2 regions of the Streptomyces sp. NPDC027663 genome follow, and region 1 is predicted to be linked to the other one. Evidence: riboswitches for the same ligand, from Rfam matches in the RefSeq annotation. Region 1 holds a riboswitch; the other holds the start of a gene.
The links. Region 1 has a riboswitch for glycine ahead of gcvT (glycine cleavage system aminomethyltransferase GcvT). Riboswitches for the same ligand answer to the same signal wherever they lie in the genome.
Positions count from the first base shown of each region.

Region 2: another riboswitch for glycine. It lies ahead of gcvP (aminomethyl-transferring glycine dehydrogenase); the one in region 1 lies ahead of gcvT (glycine cleavage system aminomethyltransferase GcvT).

Region 1 covers NZ_JBVHSK010000007.1:321,049-329,988, forward strand. The annotation lists gene ACZ4SF_RS21455 (enhanced serine sensitivity protein SseB C-terminal domain-containing protein) at 1-432, opposite strand, end outside; gene ACZ4SF_RS21460 (enhanced serine sensitivity protein SseB) at 624-1,415, opposite strand; gene ACZ4SF_RS21465 (AAA family ATPase) at 1,482-2,150, opposite strand; glycine riboswitch at 2,330-2,427, shown strand; glycine riboswitch at 2,428-2,540, shown strand; gene gcvT (glycine cleavage system aminomethyltransferase GcvT) at 2,616-3,734, shown strand; gene gcvH (glycine cleavage system protein GcvH) at 3,851-4,228, shown strand; gene glyA (serine hydroxymethyltransferase) at 4,243-5,508, shown strand; gene ACZ4SF_RS21485 (L-serine ammonia-lyase) at 5,621-6,988, shown strand; gene ACZ4SF_RS21490 (asparaginase) at 7,031-7,990, shown strand; gene ACZ4SF_RS21495 (phosphatidylinositol-specific phospholipase C domain-containing protein) at 8,510-8,940, shown strand, end outside.
Region 2 covers NZ_JBVHSK010000018.1:139,979-148,918, reverse strand. The annotation lists gene ACZ4SF_RS33375 (small basic family protein) at 1-156, shown strand, start outside; gene ACZ4SF_RS33370 (DUF881 domain-containing protein) at 161-1,036, shown strand; gene ACZ4SF_RS33365 (FHA domain-containing protein) at 1,227-2,057, shown strand; gene ftsR (transcriptional regulator FtsR) at 2,101-2,838, shown strand; gene ACZ4SF_RS33355 (bifunctional nuclease family protein) at 2,924-3,397, shown strand; gene ACZ4SF_RS33350 (MerR family transcriptional regulator) at 3,659-4,342, shown strand; partial or broken gene ACZ4SF_RS33345 (DNA polymerase IV) at 4,411-5,736, shown strand; gene ACZ4SF_RS33340 (PRC-barrel domain-containing protein) at 6,184-6,555, opposite strand; glycine riboswitch at 6,675-6,769, shown strand; gene gcvP (aminomethyl-transferring glycine dehydrogenase) at 6,944-8,940, shown strand, end outside.

The DNA of each region.
Region 1 (8,940 bases):
GTTCTGTGCGAGCAGGGCGTAGAACTGCGGGATCTCGATGCCGGGCTCCGACAGCCGGAGCGGGCCGGCGGGCTGGCGGTCCAGGCCGGTGGCGATGCGGCGCAGGTCCAGCCAGGGGATGCCGACGCCGCCGCCCGGGGCGTGCGGGTTGAGCCAGAGGCCGTAGTGGTCCGGGTAGAGGGTGCGGGCCACGTCCAGGCCGTCGGCCACTTCGTAGGAGCGGTTCCAGCCGCTGGCCGACAGTTCCTGGGCGGAGGTGACGCAGGGGGCGTAGTGGACGCCGTCCACCTCCATGTCCCCGTACTGGGCGTCCGGGGAGCCGGCCTGGCCGTGCCACAGGAGCATCCAGATCTGGCCGGAGGAAGGGGTGACGAGGGCACGGAGCAGGGCCTCGTAGGCGTCGTAGCGTCCGGGCGTGACCTGGCGCAGCATGTGCTCGACGCTGCCGCTGTGGCTCGCGCTCACCTGTCGTGCCCTTCCTTGTCAGTGCCCCGCGTTCAAGGACAGCTTAAGCGCCTGGCAGCTCGGGACTTCATCCCGTGCGCGGATGCGGGTGCTCGTGGCTTGTCGCGCCCCCGCGGCGCATCCGCATACCGGACACGGCCTCGCGCCCCTCGGCGCGTTCAGTGACCGTATTGACAGAAGGGGCGGACGTTGGCCTTCAGCCAGTGGCCCACCGGGTCGTCGGCCACATCGAGCAGGACCAGGTTGACCGGCCATTTGACCGGGACTTTACCGAGGGCCCGGCCCAGGGCCTCCAGGGGCAGGGCGCGCAGGTCGCCCTCCCACCGGGAGAGTTCGACGCCCACGAACATCACCGGGTCGGCCGTCTCGATGGCGGCGAGACAGCGACGGGCGGTCAGGACCACGCCCGTGCCGGCGAACTCGGCCGAGGCGGCGGCGAGGAAGTCGACCGGGTCGTCCTGCCAGTCGGGCTCGAAGAGCCGGACCCGGCCGCCGGTGCCGGGACCGTCGAGCGGGGTGCGCCCCGCGCGGCACAGCTCGGCCACCGCTTCGGGCGGCAGCGGTATGCCGACGACGCCGCCGGGGTTCACGGCGATGCCCGCCTGTGGCGGCAGGCCCTGCGCGAACTCCACGGCGGGGGCGATGGTGTACGACATGTGGGAGCCGGCCGCCTGACGCAGTTGCTCCTCGGAGCTGAACACCGGGACGTACACCTGGCCCTCGATGTCGAGGGTGGGCAGGTCGAGCGGGCCGCTGTCCGGGCCGCCGCCGCCCGGCAGCGGGATCCACAGGAAGCTGCGGCCGAGCACCTCGACGATCCGGCCGCCCGCCGAGGGGACGCCGAGGGAGGCCGACAGCACCTCCTCCAGCTCGTTGCCGGGCCAACCGCCGTGCGGGTGGGGGTGTGCCTGTGCCGGGAAGTCCGCGGGAAGGTCCGCCGGGAAGTCCATCTGCCTACCGCCTGCTGGTCATCACTGCTGTGAGCAAGAAGGCTAGCGGGTGACTGTGACAACGCCTCACCGAGTGAAGCCCACGCGGCTCAGGGCGCCTGCCGCGTCCCGGTCCAGCAGCACCGCCGAACCGCAGCCGGCGGGCAGCTCGCCCTTCTCCACCGCGCGCAGCAGCCGGTCGGTCGCACGGCGGTGCCGGCGGAAGGCGTAGCGGGACACACCCCGGCCGCGCTCGTGCTGGCCCTGCCGGGCCGTCTCGGCAGTCACGTCGAGCAGGAGGAGGTGCAGGGTGCTGCCGCGGCGGCGGGCCTCGCGGGCCAGCCAGGCGCGCACCCAGGACTGGGTGCCGCAGTCGTGGACCACGACGCCCTCGCCGGTGCGCAGGGCCCGGCGCAGTCCGGCGTAGTGGGCGAGGCGGACCAGCGGGCGGTACAGCGCGTAGGGGAGCCGGCGGGGGACACGGGCGTCCCAGCGGTCGCGGGTGTCCTGGGAGTCGATCCGGTGGCCGGTGACCGCGCGGTGCATGAGGGTGGACTTGCCGCTGCCGGGCAGACCGGTGATCACCACCAGGTCGCCGGCGCCGAAGAGCAGGGCGTGCGGGCTGCGGCCGGCGCGGGCGCGCAGGTCGCGGACGACCGGCGCGGGCCGGGCCGCGCAGCGCTCGCGTGCCGGGGCGGAGGGCTGCTTCGGCACCGCGATGCCGGCGTTCGTGGCGTAGGCCGAGGTCCTGTTCACCGTGATCGTCCTCCCCAATGGGCTCGGTCATCCCCATGCCCCTTGTATGTAAAGAGAAGGTAATGGGCAACGGTAGGGGGTTCGTGCGCGTAGTGCCACAGCTCGGTTACAGATGCGGGGCCCTGACGCGTGGGGGCGCGGCATGCAATGATGTGGCCGCCAACTGCATACCGGCCGTTTGAATCCGCGCGGGAGAGTTCCCAGCAGCCTTCGCTGGGGCGCCGAAGGAGCAAGTCCCTCCCTTGAATCTCTCAGGCCCCGTTACCGCGCGGGCGAGGCACATCTGAAAAGCGGGCCGCTGTGTCAGCGGCTCCACCCAAGGTGCAAGCCGTGATCGTCCCTGTGGCGGTCTCGGCGAACCTCTCAGGTTCCGATGACAGATGGGGAGGAAGTTCCTCGCCCTCCCCACGCCCGGCTGCGCTCGCGCGGGGGGACCCCATGTCTGCCCTGGGAGACGACCGACCGATGAGCAGTACCGAACTCCGCCACACCGCGCTCGATGCCGTGCATCGTTCGCTGGGCGCGACGATGACCGACTTCGCCGGCTGGGACATGCCCCTGCGCTACGGCTCCGAACGCGACGAGCACCTCGCCGTGCGGACGAAGGCCGGTCTCTTCGATCTGTCCCACATGGGCGAGATCACCGTCACCGGCGCCGGGGCCGCCGCCCTCCTGAACTTCGCCCTGGTCGGCAACATCGCCTCCGTCGGCGTCGGGCGTGCCCGCTACACCATGATCTGCCAGGCCGACGGCGGCATCCTGGACGACCTGATCGTCTACCGCCTCGCCGAGACCGAGTACATGGTCGTGGCCAACGCCTCCAACGCCCAGGTCGTGCTGGACGCGCTGACCGAGCGCGCCGCCGGCTTCGACGCCGAGGTCCGCGACGACCGGGACGCCTACGCGCTGCTCGCGGTGCAGGGCCCGGAGTCCCCCGGGATCCTGAAGTCCCTCACCGACGCCGACCTGGACGGTCTGAAGTACTACGCCGGCCTGCCCGGCACCGTCGCCGGCGTCCCGGCGCTGATCGCCCGCACCGGCTACACCGGCGAGGACGGCTTCGAGCTGTTCGTGAAGCCGGAGCACGCCGTGGAACTGTGGCAGGCGCTGACCAAGGCCGGCGAAGGCGTCGGCCTGGTCCCGTGCGGTCTGTCCTGCCGGGACACGCTGCGCCTGGAGGCGGGCATGCCGCTGTACGGGCACGAGCTGACCACCGGGCTGACCCCCTTCGACGCCGGCCTCGGCCGCGTGGTGAAGTTCGAGAAGGAGGGCGACTTCGTCGGGCGCGAGGCGCTCGCGCAGGCCGCCGAGCGGGCCGCTTCCGAGCCCCCGCGGGTCCTGGTCGGCCTGGTCGCCGAGGGCCGCCGGGTGCCGCGCGCCGGGTACACCGTCGTCGCCGGCGGCACGGTGATCGGCGAGGTCACCTCGGGCGCCCCCTCCCCCACCCTGGGCAAGCCGATCGCCATGGCGTACGTCGACGCGGCGCACGCGGCCCCGGGCTCCGAGGGCGTCGGCGTGGACATCCGGGGCAGCCACGAGCCGTACGAGGTCGTGGCTCTGCCGTTCTACAAGCGCCAGAAGTAGACACTGGGCGCGGAACGTCCCCGTGACGTGACCCTGCGCACACATCCGCTGCTCACAAGCAGTTCCAGCAGTCCCCCCTTCACCACCACTCCCGCGCGTACAGGAGAATTCAGGCCATGAGCAACCCCCAGCAGCTGCGCTACAGCAAGGAGCACGAGTGGCTGTCGGGCGCCGCGGACGGCGTCTCGACGGTCGGCATCACGGAGCACGCGGCCAACGCGCTCGGCGATGTCGTCTTCGTCCAGCTCCCCGAGGTCGGCTCCACGGTGTCCGCGGGCGAGACCTGCGGCGAGCTGGAGTCGACCAAGTCGGTCTCCGACCTGTACTCGCCGGTGTCCGGTGAGATCACCGAGGTCAACGAGGACGTCGTCAACGACCCGTCGCTGGTGAACTCCGCCCCCTTCGAGGGCGGCTGGCTGTTCAAGGTGCGCGTCACGGAGGAGCCTGCCGAGCTGCTCTCCGCCGACGAGTACACCGCCTTCACCGCCGGCTGAGGAGTCGTAGCCCCATGACTGTCCTGAACACGCCCCTGCATGAGCTGGACCCGGAGATCGCCGCCGCGGTCGACGCCGAGCTGAACCGCCAGCAGTCCACGCTGGAGATGATCGCGTCCGAGAACTTCGCGCCGCTCGCGGTGATGGAGGCCCAGGGCTCGGTCCTCACCAACAAGTACGCCGAGGGCTACCCGGGCCGCCGTTACTACGGCGGCTGCGAGCACGTCGACGTCGCCGAGCAGATCGCCATCGACCGGATCAAGGAGCTGTTCGGCGCCGAGTACGCCAACGTGCAGCCCCACTCCGGCGCCTCCGCGAACCAGGCGGCCCTGTTCGCGCTGGCCCAGCCCGGGGACACCATCCTCGGCCTGGACCTCGCCCACGGCGGTCACCTGACCCACGGCATGCGGCTGAACTTCTCCGGCAAGCAGTTCGACGTGGTGGCCTACCACGTGGACGAGGCGACCGGCCTGGTCGACATGGCCGAGGTCGAGCGGCTCGCCAAGGAGCACCGCCCGAAGGTGATCATCGCGGGCTGGTCGGCGTACCCGCGGCAGCTGGACTTCGCCGAGTTCCGCCGGATCGCCGACGAGGTCGAGGCGTACCTGTGGGTCGACATGGCGCACTTCGCCGGCCTGGTCGCCGCCGGGCTGCACCCGAACCCGGTGGAGCACGCGCACGTCGTCACCTCGACCACCCACAAGACGCTGGGCGGCCCGCGCGGCGGCATCATCCTGGCCAAGAAGGACTTCGCGAAGAAGCTGAACTCCTCCGTCTTCCCCGGCTTCCAGGGCGGTCCCCTGGAGCACGTGATCGCGGCGAAGGCGGTCTCCTTCAAGGTCGCCGCCTCGGAGGACTTCAAGGAGCGCCAGCAGCGTACGGTGGAGGGTGCCCGCATCCTCGCCGAGCGGCTGACCGCACCGGACGCCCGTGAGGCCGGGATCAACGTGCTGTCCGGCGGCACGGACGTGCACCTGATCCTGGTGGATCTGCGTGCGTCCGAGCTGGACGGGCAGCAGGCCGAGGACCGGCTCCACGAGGTCGGGATCACGGTCAACCGCAACGCGGTGCCGAACGACCCCCGCCCGCCGATGGTCACCTCGGGCCTGCGCATCGGTACGCCCGCCCTCGCCACCCGCGGCTTCACGGCCGAGGACTTCGCCGAGGTCGCGGACGTGATCGCGGCGGCGCTGAAGCCGTCCTACGACGCGGAGGGCCTGAAGGCGCGTGTGAAGGCGCTCGCCGACAAGCACCCGCTGTACCCGGGTCTGAACAAGTAAGTCACCTTTCGCGGGGCACCGCGCACACTGGAAGTAACAGCGTGCGCGGTGCCCGCGCCCCTGTACCAGCCCTTTGCACCACCTTTTGCACCACCGTATTGAGGAGTCACCCGTGGCCATCTCGGTCTTCGACCTGTTCTCGATCGGCATCGGCCCGTCCAGCTCCCACACGGTCGGCCCGATGCGCGCGGCGCGCATGTTCGCCCGCCGGCTGCGCAACGAGGACCTGCTCGGGTCCGTCGCGTCCCTGCGCTGCGAGCTGTACGGCTCGCTGGGCGCGACCGGCCATGGCCACGGCACCCCGAAGGCGGTGCTGCTCGGCCTGGAGGGCGCCTCGCCGCGCACGGTGGACGTGGAGACGGCCGACGAGCGGGTGGAGGGCATCAAGGCGTCAGGCCGTCTGAACGTGCTCGGCGAGCACGAGATAGCGTTCTCGTTCGACGACGACCTGGTCCTGCACCGCCGCAAGGCCCTGCCGTACCACGCCAACGGCATGACGGTATGGGCGTTCGACGCCTCGGGTGCCGAGCTGCTGTCGAAGACGTACTACTCGGTCGGCGGCGGCTTCGTCGTGGACGAGGACGCGGTGGGCGCGGACCGCATCAAGCTCGACGACACGGTCCTGAAGTACCCCTTCCGCACGGGCGACGAGCTGCTGCGCCTGACCAAGGAGACGGGCCTGTCCATCTCCTCGCTGATGCTGGAGAACGAGCGGGCCTGGCGCACCGAGGAGGAGATCCGCGCCGGTCTGCTGGAGATCTGGCGGGTGATGCGCGAGTGCGTGCAGCGCGGCATGTCCCGTGAGGGCATCCTGCCGGGCGGCCTCAGGGTCCGGCGCCGCGCGGCCGTCTCGGCCCGCCAGCTGCGCGCCGAGGGTGACGCGCTGGCGCACGCCATGGAGTGGATCACGCTCTACGCGATGGCCGTGAACGAGGAGAACGCGGCCGGCGGCCGCGTGGTGACGGCCCCCACCAACGGCGCGGCCGGCATCATCCCGGCGGTCCTGCACTACTACATCAACTTCGTGCCCGGCGCCGACGAGGACGGTGTCGTCCGCTTCCTGCTCGCCGCGGGCGCGATCGGCATGCTCTTCAAGGAGAACGCCTCCATCTCCGGCGCCGAGGTCGGCTGCCAGGGCGAGGTCGGCTCCGCCTGCTCCATGGCCGCGGGTGCCCTCGCCGAGGTGCTCGGCGGCTCCCCCGAACAGGTGGAGAACGCGGCCGAGATCGGCATGGAGCACAACCTGGGCCTGACCTGCGACCCCGTCGGGGGCCTGGTACAGATCCCGTGCATCGAGCGCAACGGCATGGCCGCGGTGAAGGCGGTCACGGCCGCGAAGATGGCGATGCGCGGCGACGGTTCGCACAAGGTGTCCCTGGACAAGGTCATCAAGACCATGAAGGACACCGGCGCGGACATGAGCGTGAAGTACAAGGAGACGGCGCGGGGCGGCCTCGCGGTCAACATCATCGAGTGCTGAACAGCGAGGGCCGACCGGCGATCACCGAGGAGGGGGCGGACTGTGCACGCGGTGGTGGCGGAGGTCTGGCGCGGCGACTTCCTGGAGTCGGTGCACCACGGCACGGTCCACGCGACCGGTCCGCGGGGGCGGACCGTGCTGAGCGTCGGTGAGGCGGACCGCCCGATGTACCCGCGGTCGGCCAACAAGCCGCTCCAGGCACTCGGCATGCTGCGCGCCGGCCTCGCCCTGGACGGCGAACTGCTGGCACTGGCCTGCGCCAGCCACTCCGGCGAAGCCTTCCACCTCGACGGCGTGCGCAGGATCCTCGACGGGGCCGGACTGGACTCGGGCGCGCTGCAGTGCACGGCGGGACTGCCCATCGGCGAGGCCGCGCTGCGCGCCCACCTCGCGGCCGGCGGCGTGCCCACCCGGCTGACGATGAACTGCTCGGGCAAGCACGCGGCGATGCTCGCCACCTGCGTCGCGGCCGGCTGGGACACGGCGACGTACCTGGACCCGCGGCACCCGCTGCAGCGTGCCCTGCTGGAGACCGTCGAGGACCTGGCCGGCGAGAAGGTCGCCGCGACCGGTGTCGACGGCTGCGGTGCGCCCCTGTTCGCCATCGGCTACCGGGGCTTGGCGCGGGCGTTCGCCGAGCTGGCGACGGGTGCGCCCGGCTCCCTGGAGCACCGGGTCGCCCGGGCGATGAACCGGCACGCCGAGTACGTCGGCGGCACCGGCCGGGACGTGACCCGGCTCATGCGGGCGCTGCCCGGATCGGTGGCCAAGGACGGCGCCGAGGGCGTGTACGCGCTGGCGCTCCCCGACGGCTCCTCCGTCGCCCTGAAGATCGCCGACGGTTCCCCACGGGCCCGCGCCGTCGTCATGGTCGCCGCGCTGCGAAGGCTCGGCGTGGTGACGGACACGAACGAGACCCTCGCCGAACTGGCCACCGCGCCGGTCCTCGGGCACGGCGAACCGGTCGGCGCGGTGCGGGCCGCGCGGATCCTGGACGAGTAGGGCGACGCAGCGCTCGCACGTCGCCCGGGGGCCTCCTTCCGGTCACTCCCCGGACGTGTCGGCCTGTGACGGTCACGGAAAGTCGGCTGTACAAGTCGGTACGAGGCGTGACTGTGCCCGGTGATCCGGTCGGCGAGCCGCCCGTGATGTGGCTGCGCGACAACTGCCCGTGCGCGGCGTGCCGCGGTCGCCGTGCGCCGCTGGGACGACGAGGCGAAGGACCCGGACGCCGTGTGCCGGTCACAAGATGACTGTGACTCCAGCCGGCCTTCCTCCGGCGACGCCCAAGCGGGATACGAGATGGCCGCATCCCAGTCAGCAGAAGGAAGAAGCCGGATCGCGCCACAACCGGACAGGCGCCTTGCAGCCGCCCTGAACGCACGCCACCTGTGCACAGCACGGCTTCCGCACCGGGATCGTCCGCAGGCCGATGTCGCCCCGGGGCCACCACACGGCAACCACTCCGCCCTACGCTGAGCGTCGAACTCAACTCGCCCATCGAGAAGGGGACTTGACCGGATGCGTGGAGTGAGACGGCTGGCGGCGCTGCTGAGCGCCGCCGCGCTTCTGCTGGTGGCACCGGGCAACGCCCGGGCGGCCGCGCCGAAGCTCTCCGGGACGACGGCCATCGGCACGCACAACGCGTACGAGAAGTCCAAGTACACCTACTTCGCGCAGGCGCTGGACTCCGGCGCCTCGCTGCTGGAGCTGGACGTGTACGCGGACAGCCTCAGCCGCCGCTGGCGGGTCAGCCACAGCAACCCGTGGGGCAACGACAACAACTGCGAGGCAGCGAAGACACCGAGCGAGCTGTACGGCAAGAGCCGCAACCAGGACCTCGGCAGCTGCCTGGACAACATGGCCGCGTGGAACCAGCTCCACCCCGACCACCCACCGGTCGTCGTCAAGGTGGAGTTCAAGGTCGGCTTCAACGACAACGGCGGCCTCGG
Region 2 (8,940 bases), on a different contig from region 1:
TCGTTCCTGTCCAACGTGGTCGTGGCCGCGCTGATCGTCTTCCTGGGCGACAAGTTGGGCGTGGGCGCACAGCTGTCCACGGGTGTCGTCGTCGTCCTGGGCATCCGCATCTTCTCCAACGCCGCGGCGATCCGACGGCACGTCTTCCGGGCGTGACACCATGAGCGAGCAGAACGACCGCAACGGCCGGACCGACCAGCCCGAGAACCGGACCGACCAGCCCGAGAACAGGCTGCGCAGGGAACTGCCGGCCGAGGTGTCCCCGCCCGCGCCGGAAGCCGGGCAGACGGCCGGGGAGCAGGTCCAGCCGCCGCTGACCGGCCGGCAGCGGCTGGTCCAGGGCCTGTGGCCGCCCCGCTTCACGCGGGCCCAACTCATCGTCGCGCTGCTGCTGTTCGGCCTGGGCTTCGGCCTGGCCGTACAGGTGGCGTCCAACAGCGACACGGACAGTGCGCTGCGCGGCGCACGTCAGGAAGATCTTGTGCGCATCCTCGATGAACTGGATTCGCGAACTCAGCGTCTTGAGGACGAGAAGCAGGGACTCGAAAAGCAGCGTCAGGAGTTGCAGAGCAGCTCCGACCAAGCCGCGGAGGCGCGCAAGCAGACTGCCGAGAAGGAGAAGCAACTCGGCATCCTGGCGGGCACCGTGGGAGCGCAGGGTCCCGGCATCACCATGACGATCGAGGACACGAAGGGGACGGTCCAGGCGGACATGCTGCTCGACGCGATCCAGGAGTTGCGCGCGGCCGGCGCCGAGGCGATCCAGGTCAATGGGGTCCGGGTGGTGGCAGGCACCTACTTCACCGGCTCCGGCAAGTCTGTGAGCGTCGACGGGAACAAGATCAACGCCCCCTTTCGTTTCAAGGTCATCGGCAAGCCGCAGGACCTCGAACCGGCGCTGAACATCCCAGGAGGCGTGGTGCAGACCTTGGAGAAGGAGCAGGCCACGGTGGCCGTGGAGCGGTCGGACAAGATCGTCGTGGACGCCTTGCGACAGGCGAAGCGGCCTGACTACGCTCGGTCGTCCTCCCGGTGAACCGGCGGTGCATGGGGCCCGTCCGGCAGGGGCATGAGGTTGCGGGGGGTCGGCGCACCGAAGGGGTGGTGCGTGGTGGAAACTGTCTGGTGCATACGGACGTTGTGAGAGTGTCCGGCTCGGCCGGTGTAGGCAATCAGGGTTCGTCCTGCCCCACGGGCGGGTCTGTTTCGGTCAAGGGGAATCGCCCGTGAAGTTGTTTGCGAAGTTGTTCGGCAAGAGCGCGCGAGAGGGTAGCGACAACGCGACCGCTCGCCATCGCGCACAGCCTGACGCGGAGGGCCAGCGCCCGCTGTTCCGGGACCAGGTCGCTGGTCCGGGCGGTGACATTTCCGGTGGTCAGGGCGCGGCGTCTGTTGACCCTGCCCAGTCCGGAGGCATAGGTTTCGGGCAACCGTCAACCTCAGGTACGGGTGGAGGGTTTGCCTCCGGTCCGTACGCGTTCAACGCCCCGGCGGGGCAGCCGCGGCAGGAGGATCCGTCCATGTCGGTCCTGGTGTGTACGAGGTGCGGTAACCGGAATGCGGAGAGCGCCCGGTTCTGCTCCAACTGCGGGGCGCCGCTGCGCCCCGGGGTGGCGCCCGAGCGGGCCTCCGAGACGACGTCCACGATCTCGATCTCCGGCCTCGAGGCCTACGACTCCGAGGTCACCGGGCAGACGCAGATGCCGATGCTGTCGCCGGAGGCGCAGGCCGCGGTGGACGCGCTGCCGATGGGCTCGGCGCTGCTGGTGGTGCGCCGCGGGCCGAACTCGGGCAGCCGCTTCCTGCTGGACAGCGACCTGACCACGGCCGGCCGTCACCCGCAGAGCGACATCTTCCTGGACGACGTGACGGTCTCCCGGCGGCACGTGGAGTTCCGGCGCTCCCCGGACGGCTCCTTCACGGTGGCCGACGTGGGCAGCCTGAACGGCACGTACGTCAACCGCGAGCGCATCGATCAGGTCGCCCTGGCGAACGGTGACGAGGTGCAGATCGGTAAGTACCGGCTGGTGTTCTACGCCAGCCGGCAGGGCATCTGACCCGCCCCCGGACTGCGTCCGGGGGCACCCCCAGGGAAGGTCCATGCTTCAAACACCGAGCGGCGGTGCCGGAAGCGGTACCGCCGCCAGGGACAGTGGGCTGATGAGCATCGGCACGGTGCTGAACGTGCTGCGCGACGAGTTCCCCGAAGTCACCATCTCCAAGATCCGCTTCCTGGAGTCGGAGGGGCTCATCGAGCCGCAGCGGACCCCGTCGGGGTACCGGAAGTTCAGTGCCCGGGACGTCGAGCGCCTCGGCCACGTCCTGCGGATGCAGCGGGACCACTACCTGCCGCTCAAGGTGATCCGCGAGCACCTGGACGCCATGGAGCGGGGTGAGGCCGTCGCGCTGCCCCTGGTCGGGCGCCAGCGCAGCCCGGACGACGTGCCGGCGCCCGTGGAGGGGCCCACGGTGGCCAGAATCGGCAGGGCCGAGCTGCTGGCCGCCGCGGACATCGGCGAGGGTGAGCTGAAAGAGTGGGAGTCCTACGGGCTCGTCGCTCCCCTGGAGGACGGGGCGTACGACGCCGAGGCGGTCACCGTGGCCGCGCTCGTCGCCGAGCTGGGCCGGTTCGGGATCGAGCCGCGCCACCTTCGGGTGATGAAGGCCGCCGCCGACCGTGAGGCAGGGCTGGTCGACCAGGTGGTGGCCCCGCTCAAGCGCCACCGCAACCCGCAGACCAGGGCCTTGGCCGAGGCCCGTACGAAGGAACTGGCGGCGCTCACGGTGAAGCTGCACGCCGCTCTGGTGAAGACCGCTCTGGGCGTGCGGCTGCCCTGACCCGGAAGGTCCCGGAGCGGCCGGATCGGGCACCTGTTCCCGGCCCGACTACCCAAACGTCCCGACCACGGCCTAGGGTTGCTGTGTGAACGAGCTCGATGTCGTAGGTGTCCGGGTCGAAATGCCCTCCAACCAACCGATCGTGCTCCTGCGCGAAGTGGGGGGCGACCGTTACCTCCCCATCTGGATCGGGCCGGGGGAGGCTACGGCGATCGCCTTCGCCCAGCAGGGCATGGCCCCCGCGCGACCGCTGACCCACGACCTGTTCAAGGACGTGCTGGAGGCCGTCGGCCAGGAGCTGACCGAAGTGCGCATCACCGATCTGCGGGAAGGCGTCTTCTACGCGGAGCTGGTGTTCGCCAGCGGGGTCGAGGTCAGTGCCCGGCCCTCCGATGCCATAGCGCTGGCTTTGCGCACCGGAACGCCGATCTACGGCAGTGACACGGTGCTGGACGACGCGGGCATCGCCATTCCGGACGAGCAGGAGGACGAGGTGGAGAAGTTCCGCGAGTTCCTCGACCAGATCTCGCCCGAGGACTTCGGAACCAGCAGCCAGTGAGACGCCGGGCCGGCGCCGCCGCACCCGGCGTTCCGCCGGGACGCGGGCGGCTTCGCGCGGTCCGTTCCCCGGCAATTGCCTCCGGCCAGTGAGAGCGTCCTACGGCCCCCCGCCAGCGCATTCGGCTAGCCTTTCCCCGCGGTGGGACACGGGAAACCACTCCTAGGGTGATTATCACTCGGCGTGCCGAGTGTGGCGATCGTTGACGCACCCCTGGTGACTGCCTACCGTCGAGAAGGCAGGTCAAGGACGGAGGTCGGCGTGAGAACCAGCGGCGACGGTACGGCTGGGGGTGCCCCCGGACGCAGTTTGGGGGAGAGCGGTCCGTACCCGCCCCCGAGTTCTCGGCTGCGCTCGAGCGGGGGAGTCTCCCATCCCGGCGGCGCGGTCGATCGCGCCCCGCAGTTGCCGACAGCGGTGCCGAACGGCGGAGGGGTGGCGTCCATGACGTCCGAGGAGATCGGCTACCGCGGGCCCACCGCCTGCGCGGCTGCCGGCATCACCTACCGGCAGCTCGACTACTGGGCCCGCACCGGCCTCGTGGAGCCCAGTGTGCGGCCCGCCTACGGGTCCGGCACACAGCGTCTGTACAGCTTCCGGGACGTCGTCGTCCTGAAGATCGTGAAGCGCTTCCTGGACACCGGGGTGTCGCTGCAGAACATCCGCACGGCCGTCCAGCACCTCAGGGAACGCGGTTTCCGCGACCTGGAGCGGATGACGCTGATGAGCGACGGTGCCACGGTGTACGAGTGCACCTCGCCGGACGAGGTCCACGCCCTGCTCCAGGGCGGACAGGGCATCTTCGGGATCGCTGTCGGCGTGGTGTGGCGGGACGTGGAAAGCGCCCTCTCCCAGCTGCACGGCGAGCGCATCGACACCGGCGAGACCCTCGTCGGGCACAACCCCGCTGACGAGCTGGCGCGGCGCCGCAACCGGGCGGTCTGACCTCCGGAACCGCTGCGGCGCCCCGCGGCGCCACTGCATTGTCAGTGCCGTGGTGCAGCATCGGAGATGTGAGAAACGCGCCCACGATCCTGCATCTCGACATGGATGCCTTCTTCGCCTCGGTGGAGCAGGCATCCAAGCCGAGCCTGCGCGGCAAGGCGGTCGTCGTGGGCGGGCTCGGACCACGCGGGGTGGTGGCCACCGCGTCGTACGAGGCACGGGTGTTCGGGGTCCACTCGGCGATGCCCATGGCGCAGGCCCGCCGGCTCGCACCCAACGCCGCCTATCTGGTGCCGCGCTTCACCCTGTACCGGGAGATCAGCGAGCAGGTGATGGCGCTGCTGCGGGAGCTGTCACCGCTGGTGGAGCCGCTGAGCCTGGACGAGGCGTTCGTGGACCTGGAGGCCGGGGGGACGGCCTGGGACGAGGAGTCGGCGCGGCAGGCCGGGGTGCGGCTGCGCGCCGACATCCGGGCGGTCACCGGGCTCACCGGGTCGGTGGGGCTCGCCGCCTCCAAGATGCTCGCGAAGATCGCGTCGGAGCAGGCCAAGCCGGATGGCCTGGTGGTGATAGAACCGGGGACCGAGCGGGCGCTGCTGGGGCCGATGTCGGTGCGGACCCTGCCGGGGGTGGGGCCGGCCACCGGGGACCACCTGCGCAGGGCAGGGATCACCACGGTCGAGGAGCTGGCCGAGGCGGGCGAGGACGAACTGGTCCGGCTGCTGGGCAAGGCACACGGGCACGCCCTGTACGCGATGGCTCTGGCGCGGGACGAGCGGCCCGTGGTGGCCGAGCGGGAGGCCAAGTCCGTGTCGGTGGAGGACACGTACGACGTGGACATCCACGACCGGCTGCGGGTCGGTCTGGAGGTACAGCGGCTGGCCGACCGGTGCGTGCGGCGGCTGCGTGGGGCCGGGCTGTCCGGGCGCACCATAGTGCTGAAGGTGCGGCGGTACGACTTCTCGACGCTGACCCGCTCCGAGACGCTCCGGGGGCCCACGGACGATCCGGCGGTCATCCGGGAGGCGGCCGCGCGGTTGCTGGAAGCCGTGGACACCACCGGTGGGGTGCGGCTGCTCGGGGTGGGGGTGTCCGGGCTCGCCGACTACACGCAGGAGGACCTGTTCGCGCAGGCGGCCGGGGAGCGGGCCGCGGATCCGGCCGACGAGGCCGCGCCCGAGGCTCCGGTGGAGCGGCCGGAGCCGGCCGAGCGGCAGTGGCGGGCCGGGCAGGACGTGCGGCACGCCGAGTGGGGCGCTGGGTGGGTGCAGGGGAGCGGGCTGGGGCGGGTCACCGTGCGGTTCGAGACGCCGCAGTCCGAGCCGGGGCGTGTGCGGACGTTCTTCGTCGGCGATCCTGCGCTGGAGTCGGCTGAGCCGTTGCCGTTGGTTGCGGCTGCCGACCTCGCCCACCCACCCACCCGTCTCGGCCCGTCGAACAGTGACCGCCACGGGGCTCCGCCCCGGACCCCGGATGCCTCGGGCGGCCCCCGGGCGGCGGACGTCGACCACCGTCCGCCCGAGGACCGGACCGGGGACCCGGACCAGGAGACGGCCGAGGAGCAGGCCGCCCGCGTAAGGCGGACGGGTGCCGGGGCTGAGGTACCGGAGGAGGACCGAGAGACTGCCGAGGCTGAGGTCACAGACGGGGCCACGGGTCTGTGGAGGCGCCGGTCGCCTGCATAGGCCAGGGAACCGCGGAGGCGCCGGTGGCAGACGCGGGAGACGGGAGGCGGTGGGAGGGGAGGTTGTCGGTGGTGGGAGGGGAGGTTGTCGGTGGTGGGAGGGGAGGTTGTCGGTGGTGGGAGGGGAGGTTGTCGGTGGTGGCCGGGGGGGGGAGGGTCAGGATTCTTCGGAGCCGGCCAGTTTGCCGAAGTCGTGGTCAGGGACCGTGGGGGGTGAGGCCACGTCGAGGCCATAGTGGTGGTAGAGCTGGAGTTCCTGTTCGGGAGAGAGGTGGCGGCCCACGCCGAAGTCGGGGGCGTCCTTGATCAAGGCGCGGTCGAAGGGGACGTGGAGGGTGCCTTCGACGAGTTCGCTGGGTTCCAGAGGGACGAAGGCGTCCCGCGAGAACAGGCCGGTGCGTATGGCCGCCCACTCGGGCACGCCGGTCGCGTCGTCGAGATACACCTCGTCGATGGTGCCGATCTTGGTGCCATTGCGGTCGAACGCCTTGCGGCCGATCAGGTTGCGCGGATCGATGTCGGTCTGCACGGTCCCTCTCCCTCCACGTGGTCGCAACTCATCCGTAAGCACTACAAAAGAGCACATTCAAGGAGGCGGCCACTCGAGGGCCCGGGCGTTGACCTCGCTGGTAGGCTGACAGCGGCTGCTGACCCCGTGCGGGAGAGTCCTCCGATCACCTCGGAGGCGCCGAAGGAGCAAATCCTCCCCGGAATCTCTCAGGCTCACGTACCGCACGGACGAGGTCACTCTGGAAAGCAGAGCGGATGTCGACGGCTTCCGCTCTCACCGACGGTGAAAGCCGGCGCCCGCGGGTGTCCGGTGAAGCTCTCAGGTTGAGATGACAGAGGGGGAGGCCGTCGGGGTATCCGTACCGGGGTGCCCCTCGAAGGTCGCGTCAGACCAGGAGGCCTCCGCAATGACCGCCCATCGCACCCCGCTCTCCGAGCTCGAAGCGGGCATTCCGTTCGAGCAGCGCCACATCGGGCCCGACCAGGAGGCGCGGGCGAAGATGCTCGCCCAGGTCGGTTACGGCTCGCTCGACGAGCTGACCGCCGCCGCCGTCCCGGATGTGATCAAGAACGCCGACGCCCTCGACCTGCCGGGCGCCCGCACCGAGGCCGAGGTGCTCGCCGAGCTGCGCTCGCTCGCCGACCGCAACCAGGTCCTCGGCTCCATGATCGGTCTCGGTTACCACGGCACGTTCACGCCCCCGGTCATCCTGCGCAACGTCATGGAGAACCCGGCCTGGTACACGGCCTACACGCCGTACCAGCCGGAGATCTCCCAGGGGCGGCTCGAAGCCCTGCTGAACTTCCAGACCGTGGTCGCCGACCTCGCCGGTCTGCCCACCTCCGGTGCCTCGCTCCTGGACGAGGGCACGGCCGCGGCCGAGGCGATGGCGCTGTCCCGGCGCATGGGCAAGAACAAGAAGGGCCTGTTCCTGGTCGACGCGGACGCGCTGCCGCAGACCATCGCCGTCATCGAGACGCGAGCCGAGCCGACCGGCGTGGAGGTCGTCGTCGCCGACCTCAGCGACGGCATCCCGGCCGAGGTCGCCGAGCGCGAGATCAACGGTGTGCTGATCCAATACCCGGGCGCCTCCGGTGCCGTCCGGGACATCAAGCCGGTCATCGACCAGGCGCACGAGCTGGGTGCCCTGGTGACGGTCGCCGCCGATCTGCTGGCGCTGACCCTGCTGACCTCCCCGGGGGAGCTGGGTGCCGACATCGCCGTCGGTACGACCCAGCGCTTCGGTGTACCGATGGGCTTCGGCGGTCCGCACGCCGGTTACATGGCCGTGCACGAGAAGTTCGCCCGCAGCCTGCCCGGGCGGCTCGTCGGCGTCTCCGTCGACGCCGACGGGAACAAGGCGTACCGGCTCGCGCTGCAGACCCGTGAGCAGCACATCCGCCGGGAGAAGGCGACCAGCAACATCTGCACCGCGCAGGTGCTGCTCGCCGTGATGGCCGGCATGTACGCCGTCTACCACGGTGCGGAGGGCTTGCGGACCATCGCCCGCCGCACCCACCGCTATGCCACGATCCTCGCCGAGGGCCTGCGGGCCGGTGGCGTCGAGATCGTCCACGGCGCGTTCTTCGACACGGTCACCGCGCGCGTGCCCGGCAAGGCTGCCGAGGTCGTCGCCGCAGCGCGGGAGAACGGGGTCAACCTGCGGCTCGTCGATGCCGACCACGTCTCGGCGGCCTGCGACGAGACCACCAACCGGGCCCAGCTCGAAGCCGTCTTCGCCGCCTTCGGTGTCGAGGGTGACATCGAGGCGCTGGACGCGTCCGCCGCGGACACGCTGCCCGAGGCGCTGCTCCGCTCCGACGAGTACATGACCCACCCGGTCTTCCAGCAGCACCGTTCCGAGACCGCGATGCTGCGCTACCTGCGCAAGCTGGCCGACCGCGACTACGCGCTCGACCGCGGCATGATCCCGCTGGGCTCCTGCACGATGAAGCTCAACGCGACCACGGAGATGGAGCCGGTCACCTGGCCCGAGTTCGGCCAGCTGCACCCGTTCGCGCCCGCCGAGCAGGCCGAGGGCTACCTCACGCTCATCCATGAGCTGGAGGAACGTCTCGCCGAGGCCACCGGCTACGACAAGGTCTCCCTGCAGCCGAACGCCGGTTCGCAGGGCGAGCTGGCCGGTCTGCTGGCCGTCCGCGGCTACCACCGGGCCAACGGTGACGAGCAGCGCACCGTCTGCCTGATCCCGTCCTCCGCGCACGGCACCAACGCGGCCAGCGCCGTGATGGCCGGCATGAAGGTCGTCGTCGTGAAGACCGCCGAGGACGGCGAGATCGACGTCGAGGACCTGCGCGCGAAGATCGAGCAGTACCGCGACGAGCTGGCCGTGCTGATGATCACCTACCCGTCGACGCACGGTGTGTTCGAGGAGCACGTCGC